DNA from 3 places in the Pseudomonas sp. AC239 genome. Region 1 is predicted to be linked to each of the others. Evidence: predicted binding sites of a transcription regulator. Region 1 holds the regulator's gene; each other region holds the start of a gene.

Region 1 (9,747 bases):
AGTTGGTCTCCTACATCCTCGGCACCTACTCCGGGCGCAAACTGGGCATGCCGAGCACCGCCAACGCAGGCGGGGTGCACAACCTGTTCGTCACCCATGGCGACGAGGATCAGGCAGCGCTGCTGAAGCGCATGGGCCGAGGTCTGCTGGTCACCGAGTTGATGGGCCATGGTCTGAACATGGTCACCGGCGACTATTCGCGTGGCGCGGCGGGCTTCTGGGTGGAGAACGGCGAGATCCAGTTCGCTGTGCAGGAAGTGACCATCGCCGGCAACATGCGCGACATGTTCAAGCAGATTGTCGCGGTGGGTAATGATCTGGAGCTGCGCAGCAACATCCGCACCGGCTCGGTGTTGATCGAGCGGATGACTGTCGCCGGCAGCTAACCCCGGCCGTTACACAAAAAAGGCGCGCCACCTCATCGGGTGGTGCGCCTTTTTCATGATTGCATAAATCCCCTGTGGGAGCGGGCTTGCTCGCGAATGCGGTCTTTCAGGCAGAACATCTCCGGCTGGACACACCGCATTCGCGAGCAAGCCCGCTCCCACGGATTGCGTGCATGTCTGCTTGTGTTGGTTCTCATTATCATCTAATAATGAATCTCATCTCCGAACGAGTCCCGGATCATGAGTTCTGCCTTGCACGAGCAGCCCTACCTCGAAAGCTGGCGCTGGATGAGCCGCCAGATCCGTTGCGCGCTGGATCCCGACGAACCGCGCCTGATCGAACACTACCTCGCCGAAGGGCGCTATCTGTCCTGTTGCACAGCCACTTCGCCCTGGACTGTCGCCGAAACGTCTTTTCGTCTGCTGCTCGACACTGCCACCGATGTCGCGTTGCCGTGGCATTGGCGCAGCCTCTGTGTCGATCAAGCCTGGCGTCCCTTGCGTGAAATGGAACGCCTGTCGCTATGCCAATGCCGCTTGCGGCGCTGGCAACGCTACACCTGGCAGCTCGCCACTTGCGAGTTGCGACCGTCGATTCCTCTCATTGATTTGCTGCAAGGACATTCGCATGACCAAGACACGTATTGAACGCGACAGCATGGGCGAACTGCAGGTGCCGGTCGATGCGCTCTATGGCGCGCAGACCCAGCGCGCCGTGGACAACTTCCCGATCAGCGGAAAACCGATGCCGACGCAGTTCATTCGCGCATTGATCCTCGCCAAAGCCGCCGCCGCCCGCGCCAATGTCGAGCTGAACCAGATCAGCGCGGCCCAGGGCAAAGCCATCAGTGATGCCGCGCAGGGTCTGCTCGAAGGTGATTTCATGCAGCACTTCCCGGTGGACATCTTCCAGACCGGGTCTGGCACCAGCTCGAACATGAACGCCAACGAAGTGATTGCCACGCTGGCCAGCCGCATGCTCGATGAACCGGTCAACGCCAACGATCACGTCAATTGCGGGCAAAGCAGCAACGACATCATCCCGACCACCATCCACGTCAGCGCCGCGCTAGTGCTGCATGAACAACTGCTGCCGGCGCTGTTGCATCTGGTCCAGGTCATCGAGCGCAAGGCCGAGCAGGTGCATCACCACGTCAAAACCGGGCGCACCCATCTGATGGACGCGATGCCGGTACGCATGAGCCAAGTGCTCAACGGCTGGGCGCAGCAGCTCAAGGCCAACATTGCGCATCTGCAGGATTTGCTGCCGAGTCTGCAAGCACTGGCGCAGGGCGGCACGGCGGTGGGTACCGGGATCAATGCGCATCCGGAATACGCCGCTCGATTCAGTCGGCACCTGAGCCAACTGACCGACGTGCAATTCACTCCGGGCAAAAATCTGTTCGCGTTGATTGGCTCGCAGGACACCGCCGTCGCCGTCTCCGGGCAGCTCAAGGCCACCGCAGTATCACTGATGAAAATCGCCAACGACCTGCGCTGGATGAACTCAGGTCCCTTGGCCGGTCTCGGCGAAATTGAACTCGAAGCGCTGCAACCGGGGTCGTCGATCATGCCCGGCAAAGTCAACCCGGTGATCCCGGAAGCCACCGCGATGGTCGCTGCGCAAGTGATCGGCAACGACTCGGTGATCACCGTCGCCGGTCAATCCGGCAATTTCGAACTGAACGTGATGCTGCCGATCATCGCGCAGAACCTGCTGAGCAGCATCGAACTGCTGGCCAACTCCAGTCGCCTGCTCGCCGACAAGGCAATCGCTACTTTCAAGGTCAACGAATCGCGCCTGCAAGAAGCGTTGTCGCGCAACCCGATTCTGGTCACCGCGCTCAACCCCATCATCGGTTATCAGAAAGCCGCTGAAATCGCCAAGCAGGCCTACAAGGAAGGCCGCGCGGTGATCGACGTCGCTCTGGAACACACCGACCTGTCGCGCAGCCAACTGGCAGAGTTGCTCAACCCCGAGAAACTCACCGCCGGCGGCGTGTAAACCCCGCAACCGCTTTGGAGGCTCACCATGGAGCACTGGAAACGCACGATCGAACGGGCCAATCGCTGTTTCATGCTGGGCGAGCTGATCGACGCCCGTGAGGCTTACCTGCAAGCGCTGGCCCTGGCGCAAGTGTTGTTCGAACGCTGGGCGGATGCCGACGAAGCGGTGGCGGCCTGCGTCGTCTCTCACCACAACCTCGCCGACCTGCATCTGCGCCTGAATCAACCGGAGGAGAGCGCCGAATACCTCTGCGCCATCCACCAACGCCTGTTGCAGACCATGCAGGACGAACGGCTGCGTCCGGCCCTGCGTGAATCGGCATTGCGCCAGAGCAGCAAGACTTACGTCGAACTGCTGAATTTCATCGGCGAGCACGGCGAATACCCGCGCACCCAGCGCCTGCTGCATCCGGACACCGGCAATGCTCGCCGCGCCTCAAATTCTCATCAGTATGGAGTCCATTGAAATGGCTTTTACCTTGCCTGCCTTGCCTTACGCCTACGATGCCCTCGAGCCGCACATCGATGCGCAGACCATGGAGATCCATTACACCAAGCATCACCAGACCTACATCAACAACCTCAACGCCGCCGTAGAAGGGACCGAGTTTGCTGAATGGCCGGTGGAAAAACTCGTCGCCAGCGTCCAGCAGCTGCCGGAAAAACTTCGCGCGGCGGTGATCAATCAGGGCGGCGGCCACGCCAACCATTCGCTGTTCTGGGAAGTGATGGTGCCCAACGGTGGCGGCAAGCCCAACGGCGCTCTGGCCAAGGCCATCGACGAGCAACTGGGCGGACTCGACAGTTTCAAGGAAGCCTTCACCAAGGCCGCGCTGACCCGTTTCGGCAGCGGTTGGGCGTGGCTGAGCGTCACCCCGGAGAAAAAACTGATCGTAGAAAGCAGCGGCAACCAGGACAGCCCGTTGATGAACGGCAATACCCCAATCCTCGGTCTCGACGTCTGGGAGCACGCCTACTACTTGCGCTACCAGAACCGTCGCCCGGAATACATCAGCGCGTTCTACAACGTGATCAACTGGCCGGAAGTTGCTGCGCGCTATCAGGCCGCGCTGGTTTAAGCCTTCCATAAAAACAATCAGGGCTGAGTATGGGCACGGAAACACTGGCGATTGGCAGCGGGCGCATGTTTCGTTACGCGGTGGGTTCACTGTTGCTGTTGGCGGGGATGACTTTACTGGTCGCCCACGGTTTGCAATGGCTGAATCTGGAACCGAGGCTGTTGCGCGCCTTGCAGGGCGGTGCCATCTGCGCATTGGGTACGGCGCTTGGCGCGGTGCCAGTGCTGGTGATCCGGCGCATGCCGCAGGCACTCAGCGACACCTTGCTGGGATTTGGTGCCGGGGTGATGCTGGCGGCGACCGCATTTTCGTTGATCGTGCCGGGGATTGCTGCGGCCGAAAGTCTTGGTCTGACGCCGTGGGCTGCCAGTGGCCTGATCTGTTTCGGCATCCTGCTCGGCGCGTTTGGCCTGTATCTGGTAGATCGCAGGGTTTCCGGTGCCTCGCCGGAGATGCTCGTCGGCACGCTCGACCATCCGGTGATTCCACCGCGAATCTGGCTGTTCGTGTTCGCCATCATTGCGCACAACATTCCCGAAGGTATGGCGGTCGGCGTATCTGCCGGCGGCGGCATGCCGGACGCCGACAGCCTGGCGATGGGCATCGCTCTGCAGGATGTGCCGGAAGGACTGGTGATTGCTTTGGTGCTGGCCGGGGCAGGAATGTCACGGGTCAGGGCGTTTCTGATCGGCGCGGCGTCGGGGTTGGTTGAGCCGGTGTTTGCGCTGTTGTGTGCGTGGCTAGTGAGTCTGGCTCAGGTACTGTTGCCGCTGGGACTGGCACTGGCGGCCGGGGCGATGTTGCTGGTAGTGACCCACGAAGTGATCCCGGAGTCGCGCCGTCACGGACATGACAAACTGGCGAGTCTTGGCTTGTTGATCGGGTTTTGTCTGATGATGGTGATGGATACGGCGTTGGGTTGAAAGAAGATCAAAAGGTCGCAGCCTGCGGCAGCTACCACCCTGGAATGCGTTTCCTGTAGGAGCTCCGCAGGCTGCGATCTTTTGACTTTGGCTATCAGCCACCTTCGTCGAAGTAGTTGTTGATCAACGCTACCAGCGCATCCATGGCTTCCTGCTCTTGATGCCCTTCAGTACTCAAATAAATTTTGGTGCCCTTGCCCGCCGCGAGCATCATCATTGCCATGATGCTCTTGCCGTCGACAGTCGTTTCAGGTGTGCGTCCCACTCGGATCGTGCAGTCTGGATACTGACCCGCCACGCCGACAAATTTGGCCGATGCCCGGGCATGCAGACCCAGTTTATTGATGATTTCGATTTCACGAGCAGGCATCGCGGTGTGGATCCTTTAGGTGAGGTCGCGGTGGCGAACCTGGACGTTCTTCAGGGTTTTCTGCAGGGCCTGACCCAAACGTTCGGTCAGGTAGACGGAGCGGTGGTGCCCGCCGGTGCAGCCGATGGCAATGGTCACGTAGGCGCGGTTGCTGGCGGCAAAACGTGGCAGCCACTTGTTCAGGTAGGCGTAGATGTCCTGATACATTTCTTCGACATCCGGCTGCTGCGCCAGGTACTCGGCCACCGGTGCATCAAGGCCCGATTGCGCGCGCAGCTCCGGTTTCCAGTACGGATTGGGCAGGCAGCGCACATCGAAGACCAGATCGGCATCGACCGGCATGCCGCGCTTGAAGCCAAATGATTCAACCAGAAACGCCGTGCCGGGCTCAGGCTGATTCAACAGACGCAACTTCAGGGTATCGCGCAGTTGATACAGATTCAGGCTGGTGGTGTTGATTTTCAGGTCAGCCAGATCGGCGATCGGGCCGAGCAGGGCGGTTTCATCGTGAATCGCCTCGGCCAGCGAGCGATTGGCGTTGCTCAGCGGGTGACGACGACGGGTCTCGGAAAAACGCTTGAGCAGGGTTTCTTCATCGGCGTCCAGGTACAGCACATCGCACTTGATATGCTTGGCACGCACGTCTTCGAGCAACTCAGGGAAGCGTGACAGATGGCTGGGCAGGTTGCGCGCATCGATCGACACGGCGACCAGCGGCTGCGCCAGTTCCGTGTGAATCAGCGCCCGCTCGGCCAGTTCCGGCAGCAAACCGGCCGGCAGATTGTCGATGCAGTAGTAGCCGTTGTCCTCAAGGACATTCAGGGCGGTACTTTTGCCCGAGCCCGAACGGCCACTGACGATGATCAAGCGCATGATTAGTGCCCGTTCTGCTCGTCCAGCACAACCTGGTACAAGGCTTCGTTGCTCGCGGCGCTGCGCAGTTTTTCGCGCACTTCCTTGCGGTCGAGCATGCTGGCGATCTGGCGCAGCAACTCCAGATGCGCATCAGTCGCGGCCTCCGGGACCAGCAGCACGAAGAGCAGGTCGACCGGGGCGCCGTCGATGGCGTCGAAATCGATCGGGGCTTCCAGGTGCAGCAGGGCGCTGACTGGCGCCGTGCAGCCCTTGAGGCGGCAATGGGGAATGGCGATGCCGTTGCCGAAACCGGTGGAACCGAGTTTTTCACGGGCGATCAGCGCCTCGAAGACATCCTGCATCGCCAGATCCGGCACTTCGCGGTGGATCAGGTTGGCAATCTGTTCGAGGGCTTTTTTCTTGCTGCCGCCCGGCGCGTTCACTTGGGAACGGCCGGGGGTCAGGATGGTTTCAAGTCGGATCATGGGATAGGGGTGTTAACGACCGGTTGCGCCCTGGAGGAGGCTCTGGGTCTTTTCCTTATGCTTTTTGAGTTGGCGATCCAGCTTGTCGGTGAGTGAGTCGATCGCAGCGTACATGTCAGTATCTTCTGCGTTGGCGACCACTTCGCTGCCGGGGATATGCAAGGTGGCTTCGATCTTCTGCTTCAGCTTTTCGACGCACATCGTGACTTGCACGTTGGTGATCTTGTCGAAATGTCGCTCCAGTCGTTGGAGTTTTTCCTCGATGTAGGAACGCAGAGGTTGGGTCACTTCCAGTTGGTGTCCACTGATGTTGACTTGCATACAGCTTCTCCTTCGTTGCCAGTGCATAAAGCGGCAGGCCGAAAAGCCTGCCACTGGAACGCTGTAACGTGGCTTACATCAACCGCTTGCGTTCGCTCGAAGGCGCGATTCCGAGGGATTCGCGGTACTTGGCGACGGTGCGGCGAGCCACCTGAATGCCTTGTGCCTCCAGTAAACCAGCGATCTTGCTGTCACTCAACGGCTTTTTCTGATTTTCCGCGGCGACCAGTTTCTTGATGATCGCGCGGATCGCTGTGGACGAGCATTCGCCGCCTTCGGAGGTGCTGACGTGGCTGGAGAAAAAGTATTTCAGCTCATAAATACCGCGCGGGGTATGCATGAATTTTTGCGTGGTTACCCGGGAAATCGTTGATTCGTGCATGCCGACCGCTTCGGCGATGTCATGCAATACCAGCGGCTTCATCGCTTCGTCGCCGTATTCGAGGAAGCCGCGCTGATGTTCGACGATCTGCGTGGCCACTTTCATCAGGGTTTCGTTACGGCTTTGCAGGCTCTTGATGAACCAGCGGGCTTCCTGCAACTGATTGCGCATGAAAGTGTTGTCGGCGCTGGTGTCGGCACGCTTCACAAACCCGGCGTACTGGGCGTTGACGCGCAGACGTGGCACCGATTCCTGGTTCAGCTCGACCAGCCAGCGCTCGTTGTCCTTGCGCACGATCACATCGGGAATAACGTATTCGGCTTCGGTCGATTCGATCTGTGAGCCCGGACGCGGATTGAGGCTCTGCACCAGCTCGATGACCTGGCGCAACTCGTCTTCCTTGAGCTTCATGCGGCGCATCAACTGGCTGTAATCGCGGCTGCCGAGCAAGTCGATGTAATCGGTAACCAGACGCTTGGCTTCGCTCAGCCACGGCGTCTTGGCTGGCAGTTGGCGCAGTTGCAGAAGCAGGCATTCGCCGAGGTTGCGTGCGCCGATCCCGGCGGGTTCGAATTGCTGGATGCGATGCAGGACGGCTTCGATTTCATCGAGCTCGATGTCCAGTTCCGGATCGAATGCTTCGAGAATCTCTTCGAGCGTTTCGTCCAGGTAGCCCTGATTGTTGATGCAGTCGATCAGGGTCACGGCGATCAGGCGATCGGTGTCGGACATCGGTGCCAGGTTCAGTTGCCAGAGCAGATGGCTCTGCAGACTCTCCCCGGCGGACGTGCGGGTGGTGAAATCCCATTCGTCGTCATCGCTGCTGGGCAGGCTGCTGGCGCTGGTCTGGTAGACGTCTTCCCAGGCGGTATCCACCGGCAATTCGTTGGGGATGCGCTCGTTCCACTCGCCATCCTCGAGGTTGTCCACCGTTGGGGCGGTTTCCTGATAGGAGGGTTCCTGAATCTCGGCGGGCTTCTGTTCGGCGTTGTCGGCCAGAGGATCGGCGTTGTCGAAGTCGTCGCCTTCTTCCTGGCGCTCGAGCATCGGATTGGATTCCAGAGCCTCCTGGATCTCCTGTTGCAGGTCCAGGGTCGACAATTGGAGCAGACGGATGGCCTGTTGCAGCTGCGGCGTCATCGTCAGCTGCTGGCCCATTCTCAAGACTAGCGATGGTTTCATGGCAGGGGCTTAACACCTTATTCGCCGGCGCTTTGCGCCATCCACTACAGGGCGCCGAAGCGCCAAACTTAAGCAAATTATATGCCTGAAACTGAAGTGTTTGCCTAGAGCGCTGTAACAATTAAAGCGGATAAATGCGCCTTGAATCGATACAGCGCTGTCGCGCTTACAGGCGGAACTCGTGACCCAGATACACTTCCTTGACCAGATCGTTGGCCAGGATGGTCTCGGCATCGCCTTCAGCGATCAATTGACCGTCGTTGACGATGTAAGCGGTTTCGCAGATATCCAGTGTCTCGCGGACGTTGTGGTCGGTGATCAGCACACCGATGCCCTTGGCCTTGAGGTGGTGAATGATCTGCTTGATGTCGCCCACCGAGATCGGGTCGACACCGGCGAACGGTTCGTCGAGCAGGATGAATTTCGGCGCAGTCGCCAACGCACGAGCGATTTCCACCCGGCGACGCTCACCACCGGAAAGGCTCATGCCAAGGTTGTCGCGGATGTGGCTGATGTGGAATTCCTGCAGCAGGCTTTCCAGCTCCTTGCGACGACCGGCCTTGTCCAGCTCCGGACGCGTCTCAAGAATCGCCATGATGTTGTCGGCAACCGACAGTTTGCGGAAGATCGACGCTTCTTGCGGCAAATAGCCGATACCGGCCTTGGCGCGGCCGTGCATTGGCTGGTGGCTGACGTCCAGGTCATCGATCAGCACACGGCCCTGATCCGCCTGCACCAGGCCGACGATCATGTAGAAGCACGTGGTCTTGCCGGCGCCGTTCGGGCCGAGCAAGCCGACGATCTGCCCGCTGTCGATCGACAGGCTGACGTCACGCACGACCTGGCGGCTTTTATAGGCCTTGGCCAGGTGCTGAGCTTTCAGAGTTGCCATTACTGGGATTTCTCTTCGGTTTTCTTCTTCGGCTGGATCACCATGTCGATGCGCGGACGCGATTCGGTGACCTTGCTGCCCGTGGCGCGACCGGCGCTGGCCAGTTTCTTCACGGTGTCGTAGACGATTTTTTCGCCTTGGGTGACGTTGTTATCCTTGTCGATAACCTTGGCCTTGTCGATCAGCACCACCCGGTTCTGCTGGGCGTGGTATTGAATCGTCACGCCGTAGCCCTTGACCGGATTGGCGTCGCCCTGGGTCTGCAGCTGCTCGAAGTAAGCCAGGTTGCCCACCGAGGTCACCACGTCGATGTCGCCATTGGGCGCGCGCGTCATGGTCACGGTGTTGCCTTTAACGATCATCGAACCCTGGGTAATGATCACGTCACCTTTATAGGTGGCGATGCCATTCTTGTCGTCCAGTTGGGCGTCGTCGGCCTGAATGCGGATAGGCTGCTGCTGATCGTTCGGCAGGGACCAGGCGCTCGCGCTTCCCAGTGCTGCGCCCAGACTGAGCAAAATAGGGAGGGTTTTAACGAGCCTCATACTGTCCTCTTACGTTCGATTGCAGGTGTATCCTGCTGTCCTTCAGGTACGCTTTCATTCCGACGCCAGTCGATACGCCACCAGCGCCCTCGATTCTAACGGGTTGCGCAGTCTGCGCATATTCCTGCTGCGGGAACACGGTCATGCGCGTGCTGGTGATCAGGGTGCCGCGCTTTTTCTCATCGGTGCGCTGCACGCGGACCGAATCGATCAATTCCACTTCGGTACCGCCCGAGTTCACTTCGCCGCGTTCGCTGGTCACGTGCCAGGGGAAGTCGGTGCCGCGATACATGTTCAAGTCAGGCTTGGTCACCAGGGTG
Region 2 (9,747 bases), 720 kb from region 1:
CGTTGTTCGGTGAGCAGTTGTGAGTCGGCGCCGAGCACCAGCTCATTGATGACCTTGCCGAACAGCGGGTTGCCATGGCCACCGATGTAGGTCTTGGTGTCCTGGCTTTCGACCAGTCGCGCTTCGGCGATTTTCACCGCCTCCGGGATCGGCGTCAGGCCCTGGGCATCCTTGTAGACGCCAACGCCGAGGTCGAATTTGCGCGGATTGGCATCCTGCGCATAGGCCTCCATCAAACCGAGAATCGGGTCGCCGGGAACCCGGCCGATGGCGTCGAAGTGCATTACTTGCGTCCTTCTGCGGTCTTGGCCACTTCGTCAGTGCGCGCGGCCATGATGAAGTCGTTGCGGTGCAGGCCTTTGATCGAGTGGCTCCACCAGGTCACGGTGACTTTGCCCCATTCGGTCAGCAGGCCCGGGTGGTGACCTTCGGCCTCGGAGATCTCGCCCACTGCGTTGGTGAACGCCAGCGCATGTTTGAAGTTCTTGAACAGGAAAACTTTCTCCAGCTGCATGATGCCGTCGCGTACTTCGATGTTCCAGTCAGGGATCTGCTTGATCAGGATCGGCAGTTCTTCATCGCTGACTTGTGGCGCATCGGCGCGGCAGGCTTCGCAGTGGGCTTGGTTCAAAGTCGACATGGTGTATTCCTGAAAACGAGTGTGTTTTTTCATTAAAGCGCGTGTGCCGTCAATGCCGTCACGCTAAAGCAAAGTGACAGCGACGGACAGACGCAATTGTCAGCAAAAGTCGCGGTTCAGGCGGCTTTGGGTTTCGGCGGAAATTTCGGCGCGTGCAAGCCCAACTGCATGCCCTGACGAACCATGGCCATGATGTCTTCATGGGCCACGTCGAACAGGCGCTTGAGGTTCGGCAGGACAAAGTACAGCGGTTGCAGGATGTCGATGCGATACGGCGTGCGCATCGCTTCCAGCGGATCGAAGCGTTGATGCTCAGGCTCGTCCGACAGGCAGTAAACGGTTTCTTTGGGCGAGGACAGAATCCCGCCGCCGTAGATGCGCTTGCCCTGCGGGGTGTCGACCAGACCGAATTCGATGGTCATCCAGTACAGCCGCGCCAGATAAACGCGCTCTTCTTTGGTCGCTTGCAGGCCGAGCTTGCCGTAGGTGTGGGTGAATTCGGCGAAGTAAGGGTTGGTCAGCAGCGGGCAGTGGCCGAAGATTTCGTGAAAGATGTCCGGCTCTTGCAGATAGTCGAGTTCTTCGCGAGTACGAATGAACGTCGCAACGGGAAACTGCTTGCTGGCGAGCAATTCGAAAAAAGTCTGGAAGGGGATGAGCGCCGGTACCCGGGCAACCTGCCAGCCAGTGGTCTCGCCGAGGACTTTATTGATCTCGGCCAGTTGCGGGATGCGGTCGTGGGGCAGACCGAGTTTTTCGATACCGTCCAGGTATTCCTGGCACGCGCGACCTTCAATCACCTTCAACTGGCGAGTGATCAGCGTGTTCCACACCGCATGTTCTTCGGCGGGGTAGTCGATAAAACCTTGCGCATCGGGCTCGCGAGCCACGTATTGCGTCTGCTTCATGCTGCTCTCCTGCTAGGAAATTCGTTTTTGTTATGTCCAGCGATGGCTAAAGGAATACCCCAGAGTGCGAAGGCGCGCAGCATGTTGAGCCGTGAGTGGGTAGGAAAATTCGACTGATTTCGTAAAGTTATCGTTACGCTTGGTCGGGTAATGCGCGTTTGCCGTGATTGGCGGGTTTGAAACGGGTCGGGACTGTCACATAATCTTGACAACTATCTGCGTGCCTCGACAGAAAACTCTGCCTCGGGCGCGCCACAAAACCCTGTGGGAGCGAGCCTGCTCGCGAAAGCGGTCGGTCTGACACATCGATGTTGAATGTGCTGGCGCCTTCGCGAGCAGGCTCGCTCCCACAAGGACATGTGTTTACCTCTCAAACCTGTCGGGCCTTTTTCTATGCGCATCAAAGTCCACTGCCAGAACCGCATCGGCATCCTGCGCGATATTCTCAATCTGCTGGTGGCGTACGGGATCAACGTTGCCCGCGGTGAAGTTGGCGGTGAGCATGGCAACGCGATCTACCTGCACTGCCCGAACCTGATCAACATCCAGTTCCAGGCATTGCGGCCGAAATTCGAGGCAATCGGCGGGGTGTTCGGTGTCAAGCGCGTCGGGCTGATGCCCAGCGAGCGCCGGCATATGGAATTGAATGCGCTGCTCGGCGCGCTGGAATTTCCGGTGCTGTCGATCGACATGGGCGGCTCGATCGTCGCGGCCAACCGCGCGGCAGCGCAATTGCTCGGCGTGCGCGTCGATGAGGTACCGGGGATTCCGCTGTCGCGCTACGCCGAGGATTTCGATTTGCCGGAACTGGTGCGCGCCAACAAATCGCGAATCAACGGCATGCGGGTCAAGGTCAAGGGCGACATCTTTCTTGCCGACATCGCGCCGCTGCAATCGGAGCACGATGACAGCGAGGCCATGGCCGGCGCCGTATTGACGCTGCACCGCGCCGACCGCGTCGGCGAGCGGATCTACAATGTGCGCAAGCAAGAGCTGCGCGGCTTCGACAGTATTTTCCAAAGCTCGAAAGTCATGGCCGCCGTGGTCCGCGAAGCGCGACGCATGGCGCCGCTGGATGCGCCGCTATTAATAGAAGGCGAAACCGGCACCGGCAAGGAACTGCTCGCGCGCGCCTGTCACCTTGCCAGTCCGCGCGGACAGTCACCGTTGATGGCGCTCAACTGCGCCGGGTTGCCGGAATCGATGGCCGAGACCGAATTGTTCGGCTACGGCCCCGGTGCCTTCGAAGGGGCGCGTGCCGAAGGCAAGCTTGGTCTGCTGGAACTGACCGCGGGCGGCACGCTGTTTCTCGATGGCGTCGGCGAGATGAGTCCGCGTTTGCAAGTCAAATTGCTGCGCTTTCTTCAGGACGGCTGCTTCCGTCGCGTCGGCAGTGATGAGGAGGTGTATCTCGACGTGCGGGTGATCTGCGCGACCCAGGTGGACTTGTCTGAACTGTGCGCGCGAGGTGAGTTTCGCCAGGATCTCTATCACCGCTTGAACGTGCTGTCGCTGCACATTCCGCCGTTGCGCGAATGCCTCGACGGTCTGACGCCGCTGGTTGAACACTTCCTCGATCAGGCCAGTCGGCAGATCGGCTGTCCGCTGCCGAAACTGGCCCCGGCGGCGATGGATCGCCTCAGCCATTACCACTGGCCGGGCAACGTGCGGCAATTGGAGAACGTGCTGTTCCAGGCGGTTTCGTTGTGCGACGGCGGTAAGGTCAAGGCCGAACATATCCGCCTGCCGGATTATGGCGTGCGTCAGCCGCTTGGCGATTTTTCCCTGGATGGACATCTGGATGAGATTGTCGGGCGTTTCGAGAAAGCGGTGCTGGAGCGGTTGTATTCCGAGCACCCGAGCAGCCGGCAGTTGGGCAAGCGGCTGGGTGTTTCGCACACCACGATTGCCAACAAGCTGCGTGAGTATGAGGTGGGCAAAACCTCCGAAAGCTAAATAGAGCCTTTGTGGCGAGGGGATTTATCCCCGATGGGCGGCGAAGCCGCCCCGCTTTTCCTTCCCAGCGACCTCATTTGCAGGCTTGGCGACTGCTGCGCAGCCGAACGGGGATAAATCCCCTCGCCACAGGATCGCCATCCACCCGCTGAACTGAGGATTGCCACCAACCGGCATGACACCGCCGGTTTTTCGTCTTCGAAACATTTCAAATTCCCCTCCGATTCCCTCAAGTCCCTTGTTTACCGGGCCTTTGCCCGCCAATAAAAAGTTGGTCTGCAAATTGCTTATGGCTGAGCAGTACAGCGGTGGGCGGCAAACGTCCGGCATGCAGAGGAAACACTGTGGACAAGTACCTTTATGTGGCAATGACCGGCGCCAGCCAGAACGCACTGGCGCAACGGGCGCATGCCAACAACCTGGCAAACATTTCCACCAACGGCTTCCAGCGCGACCTCGAGCAGGCGCGTTCGATGCCGGTATTCGGTGACAGCTTTCCGGCGCGTGCGTTTGCCATGAGCGAACGGCCCGCCACCGATTTCACCCCGGGCTCGCTGGTGCAGACCGGCCGCGACCTCGACGTCGCGGTGTCAGGCAACGGTTTCATCGCCGTGCAGAACCCCAACGGTGGCGAAAGCTACGTGCGCACTGGCAGCCTGAACATCGACGCCCTCGGTGTACTGCGTGCCGGCAATGGCATGCCAGTAATCGGCAACGGCGGCCCGATCGCCGTGCCGCCCGAGCAGCAGGTCGAAGTCGGCGAAGACGGCACCATCAGTATTCGCGCAATGGGCGAAGGTCCGCGCGTGATGGCCGAAGTCGACCGGATCAAGCTGGTCAACCCGGACATCAAGAACATGAACAAAGGTCTCGACGGTTCGATTTACACCAAGGACGGCCAGCCGGCGCAAGCCGACGCCAACGTCAAACTGGTCTCGGGTTTCCTCGAGTCGAGCAACGTCAATGCCGTGGAAGAAATGACTTCGGTGCTGGCCCTGGCCAAGCAGTTCGAGTTGCACGTCAAGATGATGAACACCGCCAAAGACGACGACCAGGCCATGGCTCGGGTCTTGCAGATCAGCTAATTATCAGAACGTCGCGCCGTAAAACAGGCGCACGAGGAGAATCGAATGCTTCCGGCTCTATGGGTTGCCAAAACCGGTCTGTCCGCCCAGGACACCAACCTGACCACCATTTCCAACAACCTGGCGAACGTTTCGACCACGGGTTTCAAACGTGACCGTGCCGAGTTCCAGGACCTGCTCTATCAGATCAAGCGTCAGCCAGGTGCCCAGTCGACCCAGGACAGCGAACTGCCGTCGGGTCTGCAAGTGGGTACCGGTGTGCGCATCGTCGGCACGCAGAAAAACTTCACCGCCGGCAGCCTGCAAACCACCGAGCAGCCGCTGGACATGGCCATCGACGGTCGCGGTTTCTTCCAGATCCTGCAGCCGGACGGCACCACGTCCTACACCCGTGACGGTACTTTCCACCTCGACTCCAATGGCCAGATCGTCAATGCCAGCGGTTTCGCTCTGGAACCGGCGATCATCATCCCGAACGATGCGCAGACCTTCACTGTCGGCCGCGACGGTACCGTGTCGATCACCATCGCCGGCAACCCGGCCTCGCAAGTGATCGGCAACCTGCAGACCGCCGACTTCATCAACCCGGCCGGCCTGCAAGCCGTGGGCAACAACCTGTTCCTGGAAACCGCGGCTTCCGGCGCGCCTCAGATCGGCACCCCGGGCCTGAACGGTTTCGGTACCACGCTGCAGAACACCCTGGAAACGTCCAACGTCAGCACCGTTGAAGAGATGGTCAACATGATCACCACTCAACGCGCCTACGAGATGAACTCCAAGGTGATCTCCACCGCCGACCAGATGCTCTCGTTCGTAACGCAGAATCTGTAATCCAGTCTTTGGGGCGGCCCGAGGTCGCCAGCAACACCGTGAGGTAGGGTCATGAAGCGCTTTGTATCTGTTCTGGCATTGAGTGGGGTCGTCTCGCTCGCGGGCTGCGTCGCCCCGACGCCCAGGCCCAACGACCCTTACTACGCTCCGGTGTTGCCGCGCACGCCGTTGCCGGCGGCCGCCAACAACGGCTCGATCTATCAGGCCGGCTTCGAGCAGAACCTGTACAGCGACCGCAAGGCGTTCCGGGTCGGTGACATCATCACCATCACCCTGAACGAGCGCACCCAGGCGAGCAAAAATGCCAACTCGCAGATGGACAAGAACAGCGACAACAAGATCGGGCTGACTTCGTTGTTCGGCTCCAGCCTGACCACCAACAACCCGATCGGTAGCAACGACCTGAGCCTCAACGCCGGCTACAGCGCCGACCGTTCGACCAAGGGCGACGCCAAGTCGGGGCAGAGCAACAGCCTGACCGGCTCGATCACCGTGACCGTGGCCGACGTGCTGCCCAACGGCATCATTGCCGTGCGTGGCGAGAAGTGGCTGACGCTCAATACCGGTGACGAGCTGGTGCGCATCGCCGGCATGGTCCGCGCCGATGACATCGCGACCGACAACACTGTGTCGTCGACCCGTGTCGCCGATGCGCGCATCACCTATTCGGGTACCGGCGCGTTTGCCGACACGAGTCAGCCAGGCTGGTTCGACCGCTTCTTCCTCAGCCCGCTGTTCCCTTTCTAGGTGGCTACGTTGAATCTGAAAAGCCTCATGCTGGCCGCGTTGTTGTTGCCGGTTGCCTTCACTGCACATGCCGAGCGGCTGAAAGACATCGCCAGCATTTCCGGCGTGCGCTCCAACCAGTTGATCGGTTACGGCCTGGTGGTCGGGCTTAACGGTACCGGCGACCAGACGACGCAGACCCCGTTCACCCTGCAGACTTTCAACAACATGCTCTCGCAGTTCGGCATCAAGGTGCCGCCGGGGTCGGGCAACGTGCAGTTGAAGAACGTCGCGGCGGTGTCGGTGAGTGCTGATCTGCCAGCGTTTGCGAAACCGGGTCAGCAGGTCGACATCACCGTTTCGTCGATCGGTAACTCCAAGAGCCTGCGCGGCGGCACTTTGTTGCTGACGCCACTCAAGGGTATCGACGGCAACGTCTATGCAATCGCTCAGGGCAACCTCGTGGTTGGCGGTTTCGACGCTGAAGGCCGTGACGGTTCGAAGATTACCGTCAACGTTCCGTCGGCCGGGCGCATCCCTGGCGGTGCCTCGGTTGAGCGTTCGGTGCCGAGCGGTTTCAACCAGGGCAACAGCCTGACGCTGAACCTCAACCGCTCCGACTTCACCACCGCCAAGCGCATCGTCGACAAGATCAACGACATGCTCGGCCCTGGCGTCGCACAAGCCATTGATGGCGGTTCGATCCGTGTGACTGCACCGCTCGATCCGAGCCAGCGTGTCGACTACCTGTCGATCCTGGAAAACCTTGAAGTCGATCCGGGCCAGGCCGTCGCCAAAGTCATCATCAACTCGCGCACCGGCACCATCGTCATCGGCCAGAACGTGAAAGTGTCGCCGGCCGCTGTCACCCACGGCAGCCTGACCGTGACCATCACCGAAGACCCGATCGTCAGCCAGCCGGGGCCTCTGTCCAACGGCCAGACTGCCGTCGTGCCGCGCTCACGAGTGAATGCCGAACAGGAAGCCAAACCGATGTTCAAGTTCGGCCCGGGCACCACCCTCGACGAGATCGTCCGTGCGGTGAACCAGGTCGGCGCGGCACCGGGTGACCTGATGGCAATTCTTGAAGCTCTGAAGCAGGCCGGCGCTTTGCAAGCCGACCTGATCGTGATCTGAGGCCGGCCCCCATGGATATGCGCAAAAGCGGTCTGGTCAGCAGCAGCGATTCGGGGTCCTACTCGGACCTCAATCGTCTGAATCAGCTCAAGGTCGGCGACAAGAACAGCGATGAAAACATGCGCAAGGTGGCGCAGGAATTCGAGTCGCTGTTCCTCGGCGAAATGCTCAAGTCGATGCGTTCGGCCACCGAAGCGCTCGGCCAGGACAACCCGCTGAACACGCCGGCCGCCAAGCAGTATCAGGAAATGTACGACCAGCAACTGGCGGTTTCCATGTCGCGGGAGGGCGGTGGTATCGGCCTGGCCGACGTGCTGATCCGGCAGATGTCGAAGAACAAACCGATGGCTCCGGGTGAGGCTGCCGCTGCGTCCGCCGCCAAGCAGCAGGAAGCGCTGGCCAAGGCCGCCGCCGTGCCGACGCCGATTGCCGCCGGGACCGTCGCCACCGGTCCGCTGTCCCGCGTCAACGGCGAGCGTCCGTTGTGGGCATCGCGCTCGGTGCATGCGCCGAACAACATCGACATTTCCCATCGCAACGACATGGCGCTGATCAATCAGCGGCGTCTGGCGCTGCCGCCGAAACTGGCCGATCGCTTGCTCGCCGGCCTGGTGCCGTCGGCGCCGAGCGTGGCCACTGCGACCACTGCAGCAGCGGCGACCAACGCCTTGCCGCAACGGGCTGCGACCACCGCCGTCAGCGGTTCCGGCGCGTTGTACAACGGCGACTGGCTGGCCCGTGCCGAAGAGCAGAAAGCTGCCGGCGGGCAGATGCAGGTCTACGGCCGCGCTATGGCGCAGATTCCGCTGGCACCGGCGAAGAAGGCCTTCAGTTCGGCCGACGAATTCGTCAACACCATGCTGCCGATGGCCAAGGAAGCTGCCGACCGCATCGGCGTCGATCCGCGTTATCTGGTGGCGCAAGCGGCACTGGAAACCGGTTGGGGCAAGTCGGTCATGCGCGCTCAGGATGGCAGCAGCAGCCACAACCTGTTCGGCATCAAGGCGAGCAGCAACTGGAAGGGCGATTCGGCCCGCGCGATCACCAGCGAGTTCCGCAATGGTGCGATGGTCAAGGAGACGGCCGAGTTCCGTTCCTACGCCTCGTACAAGGACAGCTTCCACGATCTGGTGACGTTGCTGCAGAGCAACAATCGCTATCAAGAAGTGCTGAAGTCGGCCGATAACCCAGAACAGTTTGTACGCGAGTTGCAGAAGGCCGGTTACGCCACCGACCCGAACTACGCGACGAAGATTTCGCAGATTGCCAAGCAGATGAACAGTTTTGAAAACTACGCTGCGGCGGGTGTCTCCACCACGCCTTTATAAGGCACCAGGTAATAAGGTCTGAACCATGAGTTTGCTCAATATCGGGATGTCGGGACTGTCGGCCAGCCAGTCCTCTCTGGCTACGACAGGCAACAACATTGCCAACGTCGACACCGCCGGTTATTCACGTCAGCAAACCGTGCAGGGCACCAAGTCCTCGCAGCAGTACGGCAGCGTTTTCATCGGCACGGGCACGACCCTGGCCGACGTGCGCCGGGTGTACAACTCGTACCTGGAATCGCAGCTGCACACCGCGACTTCGCTGGACAGCGAATCGGCCGCGTTCCTCAAGCAGGCGACGCCGCTGGACGCCATGCTGTCGGACACCAACACCGGCCTGACCGGTGTGCTGCAGAAATTCTTCACCTCAATGCAGGGCGTATCGACGTCGGCCACCGATGACACTTCGCGTCAGTCGGTGCTGACCGGTGCGCAGGCGCTGACCAGCCGTTTCAATACCTTGGCCAAGCAGCTCAACGATCAGAACACCACGATCAACGGCAGCCTCGGCGACATGACCGCCCAGGTGAACAAGCTCGCCACGGCGATCGCCAATCTCAACCAGAAGATCGGCGAAATCTCCACCAGTGGCGGGGCGCCGAACGACCTGCTCGACAGCCGTAACGAAGCCGTGCGTCAGCTCTCCGAACTGACCGGTGCCCAGGTCGTCGAGCGCGGCACCAGCTTCGACATCTATGTCGGCAGCGGCCAGCCGCTGGTCATCGGCAACACCACCAACAGCCTGAGCATGGTCGCGAGCAAGACCGACCCGTCGCGCATGTCGATCCAGATGGATCGCGGTTCGAGCACCATCGACATCACTTCGGTGATCAGCGGTGGCGAAATCGGCGGTCTGCTGACTTATCGCAAGGAAGTCCTCGACCCGTCGCTCAACGAGCTCGGTCGCGTCGCTCTGGTGATTGCCGATCAGATCAACAGCCAGCAAGCCCAGGGCATCGACAAGAACGGTGACTTCGGCGCGGCGATTTTCAACAACATCAACAGTGCCGCCCTGATCAGTCAGCGCAGCATTGCGAAGGATGGCAACAGCGCCGGTTCGGGCAACCTCGATGTGACCATCAAGGACACCGGCAAGCTGACCACCAGCGATTATCAGGTGACCTTCACCAGTGCCA
Region 3 (9,747 bases), 1.2 Mb from region 1:
ATGACCAAGAATGGTATGCGTCCGGTCCATCCCGGCGAGATCCTCAAAGAGGAGTATCTGGAGCCTTTGAGCCTCACAGCCGCTGCGTTGGCGAGAGCATTGAGCGTGTCTACTCCGACGGTGAACGATATCGTTCTACAGCGCCGGGGCATCAGCGCTGACATGGCTTTAAGACTTTCAATCTGTCTGGACACCACTCCTGAGTTTTGGCTGAACCTCCAATCGACCTACGATCTGCGAAAAGCCGAAATTGAAAGAGGAGCTGCAATCCGTGATCAGGTCGAGCGGCTGGCACATTGCGCTTGATAGTGAATCTAGGCAGTGGAGCTGAAGGCTGCTTGAAGGAAAACGTTTGAAGGTGTTTTTTCGACGCCTTTAAAGCTGAAGAGCGTGCCCAACCTTCACTGTCAGTAGTGGTGCTATTCAGCCGGCGGATTCAGTTTCGCCTCCATCTCCGCCACCTTCGCTTCAAGACTCTCAAGCCGTGCCCGCGTGCGCGCCAACACCACCATCTGACTATCGAACTCTTCCCGGCTGACCAGATCGAGTTTGCTGAAGGCACTTTGCAGCAGCATTTTGAACTGGCTTTCGATTTCGGCTTTCGGCAGCGGGGTATCGCCGCTAAAGAGGCGGGAGGCGGTGCCGCTCAGGGCGTCGAAGAAGTCTTTGGGCGCGAGCATGGGAAATGTCCTGGAAACAATGGCCGGCAGTGTATCACGCAGTGTCTATAGTCAATCCCGTTGCACGGATGCACGCTTTTCGCGCAGGGGGACGGACGGTGGTGCACCGTTGTTGTGCGTATCGGCAAACGCTGTTCTGCCCGAGCGCGTGCAACAGGCGCCAAGAGATTGAAATGCAGGGTTTTTGCCGAGCTGGCAAGGTTTCTGCTTAGTCACCCTCGACCCATGCACTGATGCAGTCGCTGTGACGAATGCAGTGCGGCAGACGAAGCGGGGAGTTTCGTCTGATGCGGTTAGCTGGCGTCAACGATGCGTTACAAAGCCAGGCACTGCGCTTAGACTTGAGACGGGTTTGTTTTCCTGGGGCAAGTCCACCAATTCGGGAGAGAGTTTCATGAAGCTAGTCACTGCCATCATCAAGCCGTTCAAGTTGGACGACGTGCGCGAGTCGCTGTCCGAAATCGGCGTGCAGGGCATTACCGTCACTGAAGTCAAAGGCTTCGGCCGGCAGAAGGGTCACACCGAGCTGTATCGCGGCGCGGAATATGTGGTCGATTTTCTGCCCAAGGTGAAAATCGACGTGGCCATCGACGACAAGGATCTGGATCGGGTTATCGAGGCGATAACCAAAGCGGCCAACACCGGCAAGATCGGTGACGGCAAGATCTTCGTGGTCAATCTGGAACAGGCGATCCGCATCCGTACCGGCGAAACCGATACCGACGCGATCTAAGCGCCGCCACAAACCCAACGCCCCAGGAGAAAACAATATGACTCTGCGTAAATTCGCAGGGCTAGGCGCCCTGTTGTCCATCGTAATGCCCGGCATCGCCATGGCGGCAGACGAAGTGGCAGCGCCAGTCCTCAATTCCGGCGACACCGCCTGGATGCTCACCTCGACAGCGCTCGTGCTGTTCATGACCATCCCCGGCCTGGCGCTGTTCTACGGCGGTATGGTTCGCTCGAAAAACATTCTTTCCGTGCTGATGCAGTGCTTCGCCATTACCGGTCTGATCAGCATCCTGTGGGTCATTTATGGCTACAGCATTGCCTTCGACACTACCGGCATGGAGCAGGGCGTCGTCAACTTCAATTCATTCTTCGGCGGCATGGGCAAGGCGTTCCTCGCCGGTGTCACGCCTTCGAGCATCACCGGCCCGGCGGCGCTGTTCCCTGAGGCGGTATTCATCACCTTCCAGATGACCTTCGCGATCATTACTCCAGCGCTGATCGTCGGCGCGTTCGCCGAGCGCATGAAGTTCTCCGCGATGCTGATCTTCATGGGCGTCTGGTTCACTCTGGTTTATGCACCGATCGCGCACATGGTCTGGTCCGGTAACGGCGGCCTGATGTGGGACTGGGGCGTGCTCGACTTCGCTGGCGGCACCGTGGTGCACATCAACGCCGGTATCGCCGGCCTGGTCGCGTGCCTGGTATTGGGCAAGCGCAAAGGCTTCCCGACCACACCAATGGCTCCGCATAACCTCGGCTACACGCTGATGGGCGCGGCGATGCTGTGGGTCGGCTGGTTCGGCTTCAACGCCGGTTCCGCTGCTGCTGCCAACGGCACTGCCGGTATGGCGATGCTGGTTACCCAGATCGCCACTGCCGCTGCCGCACTGGGCTGGATGTTTGCCGAGTGGGTCACCCACGGCAAGCCAAGTGCACTGGGCATCGCTTCGGGCGTGGTCGCCGGTCTGGTCGCGATCACTCCGGCCGCTGGCACCGTAGGCCCGATGGGTGCACTGGTGATCGGTCTGGCCGCAGGCGTGGTGTGCTTCTTCTGCGCCACCACCCTGAAGCGCAAACTCGGCTATGACGATTCTCTGGATGCCTTCGGCGTGCACGGCATCGGCGGTATTCTCGGCGCGATCCTCACCGGTGTATTCGCAGCCCCGGCAATGGGCGGCTTCGGCACCGTGACCGACATCGGCGCGCAGGTCTGGATTCAGATCAAAGGCGTCGGCTTCACGGTGATCTACACCGCGATCGTCACCTTCATCATCCTCAAGGTGCTGGACGCCGTCATGGGGCTGCGTGTCACCGAGGAAGAAGAGTCGGTCGGCCTCGATCTGGCACAACACAACGAACGCGGCTACAACCTGTAAGTACGCGCGATAAAAAATTGCCCGGTTCGCCGGGCATTTTTTTGTCCGGGATTTGTCATCCAAGAAGCGGCTGAAAGGATTTTTCTTACGGCTTTGGTCGTCTTTACGACGAGGCTTTTTCTGCGGGCAATCGCTTACATCACTGCAGGAATATTAGGGCCTTTGTTTTTTTTCAGAGCACGCTAGAATGCGCCCCGAACGAGCGGAGAACTGTATGTGGCAACAGACTCTGATAACCCTGCGGGCACGGCCCCGGGGCTTTCATCTGGTAACCGACGAGTTGCTCGCAGGCTTGCCTGAACTCAGGACCTGTCGGGTCGGTCTGTTGCATTTGTGGCTGCAGCACACATCGGCGTCGTTGACCATCAACGAGAACGCCGATCCGGCAGTTCGCCGCGACTTCGAACGATTTTTCAATCGTCTGATCCCACAAGGAACGGACGGCTACGAGCACAACGATGAAGGCCCGGACGATCTCCCGGCGCACTTCAAGGCCAGCGTGCTGGGTTGCCAGATCAGCCTGCCGGTTTCGGCAGGGCGGCTGGCACTGGGTACCTGGCAAGGGATTTATCTGGGCGAGCACCGTGATCACGGCGGTGCCCGTAAAGTCCTCGCCACCTTGCACGGTGAACAGGCATGAGCCGCTGCCGGGCAGCGGTGGAAGATTTTTCAACGGCGGCTTCGACAGCCGCCAAAGCTGGTCTATAACTAATCTGCTTTTGGCAAGTCATGAGGTAGAACATGAGCGACGATGATCTGGAAAACGACGACCTCGAAGTAGGCGACGAAGACGAGGCCGAGGAAGGCCTGGAAGCGGCAGCGGAAGACGTTGCCGAAGACGATGGCGGTGACGACACGCCGGCCCCGGCTGCCAAAGGCAAAGCCAAGGCTGCGGTATCGGTCGACGAGTTGCCGAGCATCGAAGCCAAGAACAAGGAGCGTGACGCCCTGGCCAAGGCCATGGAAGAATTCCTTGCGCGCGGCGGCAAGGTGCAGGAAGTGGAGGCCAACGTGGTCGCCGATCCGCCCAAAAAGCCGGACAACAAGTACGGCAGCCGCCCTATCTGAGGCGCGTCGCTCGCTTGCTGAAAAAGCCCGCCGTCGCTGCGGGCTTTTTCATGCCTGGAATCAATCCGTTGAAAACAAATGCAGTTCCCTGTGGGAGCGAGCCTGCTCGCGAAGAGGGCATGTCAGCCGACACACATGTTAAATGACACACCGCATTCGCGAGCAGGCTCGCTCCCACAGGGCTATAGATCAGTTCGAGGAAGCATTCCAGCGTGCGAGCACCGCTGGCAAATCGGTCAGGCTGCGAATCTCCGCATCCGGCAAGCGCTCCGCCTCCCAGACCTTGCCCGTCGGGTTGAACCACACCGCGCGCAAGCCTGCCTGCTGCGCCCCGGCGATGTCATCACCGGGATGATCGCCGACATGCACCGCCGCTTCAGCACTTACGCCGCCCCGTTGCAAGGCTTCCTGGAACAGCCGCGCATCCGGTTTGGCGATGCCGATGTCTTCGGCGCACAAGGCGAACTTGAAGTAATCCGCCAGCCCCAGTCGACGCACGTCGGCATTGCCATTGGTGACCACGCCGAGGGCATAGTGATTGGCGAGCAGCTCCAGCAGCGGCTCGACTTCGGGGAACACTTCGATCTGATGCCGCGCATGCAAAAACACTTCAAAAGCCTTGTCAGCCAGCTCCGACGCCTCGCCGTGGGCATATCCGGCTTCTTCAAGCGCATGGAACAGCACACGTCGGCGCAGCGCGCTGATGCGGTGTTTGAGGCCCGGTTCGCCCGCCAGCACGCGCTCGCGGATCGACCACAAATGCTCCACCGGCACTGCGCCCAGATTCGACGCATGTTCGCTCAGCCATTCGCGCAACACGGTTTCGGCGCTGGCAATCACCGGCGCGGTATCCCACAAAGTGTCGTCGAGGTCGAAGGTGATCAACTGAATGCTCATGAAGCATCGCCTTTCATGCGTTTGGCCCGGGGGTGGGCGCTGTCGTAGACCGCCGCCAGATGCTGGAAGTCGAGGTGGGTATAGATCTGTGTGGTTTTGATGTCGGAGTGGCCGAGCAATTCCTGCACCGCGCGCAGATCCTGCGAGGACTCGAGCAAATGGCTGGCGAACGAGTGCCGCAGCATGTGCGGATGCAGGTTCTGCCCCAGTTCGCGCTCGCCAGCCAGTTTGACCCGCACCTGAATCGCCCGCGGGCCGAGACGCCGACCTTGCTGGCTGACAAAAACCGCATCGTCCGCCGGGTTGGTCATGGCTCTAAGCGGCAACCAGTGTTCCAAGGCTTCGCGAGCCTTGGTGCCAACCGGCAACAGCCGGGTCTTGCTGCCCTTGCCGAGCACCTGAACCATGCCGTCGGCGAGGTCGAGTTGATCGAGATTGAGGCCGGTCAGCTCGGACAGGCGCAGGCCGGAGGAATAGAACAGCTCGAGAATCGCCTGATCGCGCCGGGCGAGAAAATCGTCCTCGACTGCACCTTCCAGCAATTGCAGTGCGCGGTCGGTATCGAGGGTTTTCGGCAGGCGTCGTTCGCCTTTTGGTGGGGCCAGGCCGGTGGCCGGGTCGTGGTCGCACAGACCTTCGCGATTCAAGTAGTGATAGAGCCCGCGCACCGCTGAGAGCAGGCGGGCGAGGCTGCGCGAGGACTGGCCTTGCGCATGCAGTCGGGCGATCAGGCTGCGCAGGCGCTGGATGTCCAGCGCGGCCCAGCTGCCGATGTTCTGCTTGATGCACCAGCCAAGAACTTTATCGAGGTCGCGGCGATAAGCCGACAAGGTGTGCGGCGACACCTGTCGCTCACTGCGCAGATGTTCGCAGTAAGCGTCCAGTTGTCGTTCCATGGTCAGCGTACCGAGCGCAGCGAGCTGTTGACCCGTGGCAGCACGCGGCCCATGACCTCGGCGATGTAGCTGAGGAACAGGGTGCCGACCGAACTCTTGTAGTGCTGCGGGTCGCGGCTGGCGATGGCCAGAATGCCGTGAATGCCCTGATGGCTGACAGCAACCACGGCGGTCGAGCCGATCTGCTGGCGCTGTTCTTCGCCGAAGAGGAAATCCAGCTCATGTTCACGCAGGCTGCCGCTGACGCTTTTGCCTTCGGTGAGCAGGCCGCCGATCGCGGTTTGCGCGTCGGCGTGAGTCACCCAGCGGCCAACCGGTGCCGGGTTGTCGCCGAGCAGGATGAGGCTGACGAAGGGCACCTGGAAATCCTGACGCAGGCTGTCTTCAACGCTGATGACCACGTCTTCCAGAGTCGATGCATCCATCAGCGCGAGGATCAGGCGGCGGGTTTTTTCAAAGAGGCGATCGTTGTCGCGGGCCACGTCCATCAGATGCGAAAGGCGATGGCGCATCTCGATATTGCGGTCGCGCAGGATGGTCATCTGCCGCTCGACCAGCGACACGGTGTCGCCACGTCGGTGCGGGATGCGCAACGATGGCAGCAGCTCTTCGTGCTCGACGAAGAAGTCCGGATGAGCCTCCAGGTACGCGGCAACCGCGGCTGCCTCAAGGCTCTCGGAAGCTGATTCGTCGACTGGTCGGGCGGGTACCTGTGGCTTGTCGGTCATGATTTCTGCTCGCTCAAAGACGCACTTGTCCTTCGTATACACGCACTGCCGGACCGGTCATCAACACCGGTTCGCCCGGGCCGGCCCACTCGATGGACAGACGCCCGCCGGGCAGGTCGATCAACAGCGGCGAATCCATCCACCCCTGACTGATGGCCGCCACCGCCGCCGCACAGGCGCCGGTGCCGCAGGCCTGGGTTTCCCCGGCGCCGCGCTCCCACACGCGCAGTTGCGCGCGGTGACGATCGATGACCTGAAGGAAGCCGACATTGACCCGCGCCGGGAAGCGTGGATGGTGTTCGATCTTCGGTCCCAGCTCATGCACCGGTGCGCTGTTGATGTCGTCCACGCGGATCACGGCATGGGGATTGCCCATCGACACGGCGGCCAGTTCGACCGTGGTGCCGTCGACGTCCAGCTGATAGCTGCTGGCCTGGGCTGGCGCCTGGAATGGAATGTCTGCCGGCACCAGGCGCGGCGCGCCCATGTTCACGCCGATCTGGCCGTCGTTACGCACGTCCAGCTCGATGATGCCGCCCTTGGTCTCGACGCGGATCTGCCGCTTGGCAGTCAGACGCTTGTCGAGCACGAAGCGGGCGAAGCAGCGCGCACCGTTGCCGCACTGTTCCACTTCCGAACCGTCGGAATTGAAGATCCGGTAGCGGAAATCCACGTCCGGGTTGCTCGGCGCTTCGACGATCAACAACTGGTCGAAACCGATCCCGGTGTGGCGATCTCCCCATTGCTTGGCGTGTTTGGGCTGAATGTGCGCGTGCTGGCTGACCAGGTCGAGGACCATGAAGTCGTTGCCCAGGCCGTGCATTTTGGTAAAACGCAGCAGCATGGGTTACTCCGGCAGCAGGCTTTCGCCGGCAAACAGCTCGGCCACGGTTTCGCGGCGACGCACTTCAAAAACCTGATCCCCGTCCACCAGCACTTCAGCGGCACGGCCGCGGGTGTTGTAGTTGGAGCTCATGACGAAACCGTAGGCACCGGCCGAATGCACTGCCAGCAAGTCGCCTTCTTCCAGCGCCAGCTCGCGGTCCTTGGCGAGGAAATCGCCGGTTTCGCAGATCGGGCCGACGATGTCGTACTTGCGTGTAGCGCTGTCGCGCGGTTTCACGGCCGTGACGTCCATCCACGCCTGATACAGCGCCGGACGGATCAGGTCGTTCATCGCCGCGTCGACGATGGCGAAATCTTTGTGCTCGGTGTGCTTGAGGTATTCGACCTGGGTCAGCAACACGCCGCCATTGGCAACGATGAAGCGGCCCGGCTCGAACACCAGCGCCAGATCACGCCCGTCGAGGCGCTCGCGCACGGCTTTGATGTAGTCGGCAGCCAGCGGCGGCTCTTCATCGCGATAACGCACGCCCAGGCCGCCACCAAGATCGATGTGGCGCAGGTGAATGCCGCAGTCGCCGAGGCGATCGACCAGATCGAGCAGGCGATCCAGTGCATCGATGAACGGCGGCAGCGTGGTCAGTTGCGAACCGATGTGGCAGTCGACACCGACCACTTCCAGGTTCGGCAGATGCGCGGCGCGTACGTACACGTCTTCGGCGTCGGCAATGGCGATGCCGAACTTGTTCTCTTTGAGACCGGTAGAAATGTACGGGTGGGTGCCGGCATCGACGTCCGGGTTCACGCGCAACGAAACCGGGGCGCGAACACCCAGCTCGGCGGCGACCACTTGCAGGCGTTCGAGCTCGTCGATGGATTCGACGTTGAAGCAGTGCACGCCGACTTCGAGGGCGCGACGCATGTCGTCACGGGTCTTGCCGACGCCGGAGAAAACGATCTTGTCGGCGCTGCCACCAGCGGCCAGTACGCGTTCCAGCTCGCCACGGGAAACGATGTCGAAACCGGCGCCGAGACGGGCCAGGACATTCAGTACACCGAGGTTGGAGTTGGCCTTGACCGCGAAGCAGACCAGATGCGGCATGCCGGCCAGCGCATCGGCGTAGGCCAGATATTGTGCTTCGATGTGCGCGCGCGAGTAGACATAGGTGGGTGTGCCGAAGCGGTCGGCGATGGCGGACAGCGCCACACCTTCCGCGAACAGCTCCCCGCCACGGTAGTTAAAAGCGTCCATGGCGATCCCTTATTGGTAGACGTCGTGCTTGTGAGCCTTGGATGGCTGCTTTTGCGAGGACTGGGCTTGTTCGGCCGGGTCCTGGTCGTCATCGGGCAGGTACAGCGGGCCTTTTTGGCCACAGGCCGAGACCAGGCAAGCAACCGCGACGAGCGCAGCAAGGGAAGAGATCAGGCGCTTCATGGCGAAATCCTTGAAAATGCGTTAATTGCGCCGGAGTATACCGGCCACCCGGCAGCTTGCCTATGCGAGGGGGTTCCCGTCCGGCGGGGCTCCTGAGAAGCGCATCATCCCTGTGGGAGCGAGCCTGCTCGCGAAGGCGTCGGCAAATTCAACAGGCTCGTTGCCTGACACACCGCTTTCGCGAGCAGGCTCGCTCCCACGGGGGCGGTGCTGGATGGGCCGACAGGTGCTTGGTCGTTAATCTTTGCAATCGGCCGGTAGCGTCCGTATCTTTCGGCGCTTGAGCCTGATCAGACATTTTTGAGGTTGCCGCAATGAGTTTGTCCGAAGCCCGTTTCCACGATCTGGTCGATGAAACCCAGGAAAAACTGGAAGACATATTTGACGAAAGCGATCTGGACATCGATCTGGAAAGCTCGGCCGGCGTGCTGACGGTCAAATTCGAAAACGGCAGCCAATTGATCTTCAGCCGCCAGGAACCCTTGCGTCAGCTGTGGCTGGCGGCCGTGTCCGGTGGTTTCCACTTCGATTACAACGAAGAAAGCGAGCGCTGGATGTGCGACAAGAGTGAAGAGCAACTCGGCGAAATGCTCGAACGCCTCGTCAAACAACAGGCTGGCGCTGAATTCGAATTCGAAGGTCTGTGATTCGTGACTGATGCCGCGCCTGTTCGCCCGCCGAAACCGCTCTACAGCAACGTCAGCCCGGCGGTGCCCTCGCCCTGCACGGGCATCTGTCGACTCGACGAACAGAAAGTCTGCCTCGGCTGCGCGCGCCACGTTGAAGACATTCGCGAATGGCGCTCGGCCGATGACCAGCGGCGCCGGGTGATTTGCCAGCAGGCTGCCGCACGAAAATTTCAAGCCTGTTGATATCGTGGCGAGGGGATTTATCCCCGTTGGGTCGCGTAGCGGCCCCAAAATCTATACGGCTGCTGCGCAGCCGAACGGGGATAAATCCCCTCGCCACAAGGGTTTCACCCAGGCAAAAAAGGGCGTGACTTGTATATTTTTTGAGCTGTGATAGTGTCCGCGAACGCCTCAAACCACCGAGGCACGGTGAAAACCCCGTCTTTTTGGCGGGGTTTTGCTT

What was found. Region 1 encodes sigma-54, which starts transcription at its own class of promoters, with help from an activator protein. Its sites were predicted from a motif close to ANTGGCATNNANNTTGCTNT; they were not measured.
Region 2: ACZ0AZ_RS16580 (flagellar basal body rod protein FlgF) is a predicted target of sigma-54. The motif match lies at 3,775-3,794, and genes of this name have one in related genera.
Region 3: glnK (P-II family nitrogen regulator) is a predicted target of sigma-54. The motif match lies at 872-891, and genes of this name have one in related genera.

What each region holds. Positions count from the first base shown of each region.
Region 1 is NZ_OZ409864.1:2,919,406-2,929,152, forward strand. Features, by position in the region: gene pmbA (metalloprotease PmbA) at 1-386, shown strand, start outside; gene ACZ0AZ_RS13130 (FagA protein) at 627-1,034, shown strand; gene ACZ0AZ_RS13135 (class II fumarate hydratase) at 1,015-2,391, shown strand; gene ACZ0AZ_RS13140 (hypothetical protein) at 2,419-2,859, shown strand; gene ACZ0AZ_RS13145 (superoxide dismutase) at 2,861-3,472, shown strand; gene ACZ0AZ_RS13150 (ZIP family metal transporter) at 3,502-4,395, shown strand; gene ACZ0AZ_RS13155 (HPr family phosphocarrier protein) at 4,490-4,765, opposite strand; gene rapZ (RNase adapter RapZ) at 4,781-5,638, opposite strand; gene ptsN (PTS IIA-like nitrogen regulatory protein PtsN) at 5,641-6,105, opposite strand; gene hpf (ribosome hibernation-promoting factor, HPF/YfiA family) at 6,118-6,426, opposite strand; gene ACZ0AZ_RS13175 (RNA polymerase factor sigma-54) at 6,500-7,990, opposite strand; gene lptB (LPS export ABC transporter ATP-binding protein) at 8,157-8,882, opposite strand; gene lptA (lipopolysaccharide transport periplasmic protein LptA) at 8,882-9,427, opposite strand; gene lptC (LPS export ABC transporter periplasmic protein LptC) at 9,414-9,747, opposite strand, start outside.
Region 2 is NZ_OZ409864.1:3,635,271-3,645,017, forward strand. Features, by position in the region: gene ACZ0AZ_RS16560 (amino acid aminotransferase) at 1-284, opposite strand, end outside; gene ACZ0AZ_RS16565 (4a-hydroxytetrahydrobiopterin dehydratase) at 284-640, opposite strand; gene phhA (phenylalanine 4-monooxygenase) at 757-1,548, opposite strand; gene ACZ0AZ_RS16575 (sigma-54-dependent phenylalanine hydroxylase transcriptional regulator PhhR) at 1,942-3,504, shown strand; gene ACZ0AZ_RS16580 (flagellar basal body rod protein FlgF) at 3,849-4,589, shown strand; gene flgG (flagellar basal-body rod protein FlgG) at 4,635-5,420, shown strand; gene flgH (flagellar basal body L-ring protein FlgH) at 5,472-6,167, shown strand; gene ACZ0AZ_RS16595 (flagellar basal body P-ring protein FlgI) at 6,195-7,283, shown strand; gene flgJ (flagellar assembly peptidoglycan hydrolase FlgJ) at 7,295-8,611, shown strand; gene flgK (flagellar hook-associated protein FlgK) at 8,637-9,747, shown strand, end outside.
Region 3 is NZ_OZ409864.1:1,697,866-1,707,612, reverse strand. Features, by position in the region: gene ACZ0AZ_RS07960 (HigA family addiction module antitoxin) at 1-306, shown strand; gene ACZ0AZ_RS07955 (accessory factor UbiK family protein) at 420-680, opposite strand; gene glnK (P-II family nitrogen regulator) at 1,075-1,413, shown strand; gene ACZ0AZ_RS07945 (ammonium transporter) at 1,451-2,788, shown strand; gene ACZ0AZ_RS07940 (secondary thiamine-phosphate synthase enzyme YjbQ) at 3,003-3,428, shown strand; gene sutA (transcriptional regulator SutA) at 3,530-3,856, shown strand; gene ACZ0AZ_RS07930 (HAD family hydrolase) at 4,046-4,753, opposite strand; gene xerC (tyrosine recombinase XerC) at 4,750-5,649, opposite strand; gene ACZ0AZ_RS07920 (DUF484 family protein) at 5,652-6,377, opposite strand; gene dapF (diaminopimelate epimerase) at 6,391-7,221, opposite strand; gene lysA (diaminopimelate decarboxylase) at 7,225-8,472, opposite strand; gene lptM (LPS translocon maturation chaperone LptM) at 8,482-8,655, opposite strand; gene cyaY (iron donor protein CyaY) at 8,970-9,302, shown strand; gene ACZ0AZ_RS07895 (DUF1289 domain-containing protein) at 9,306-9,527, shown strand.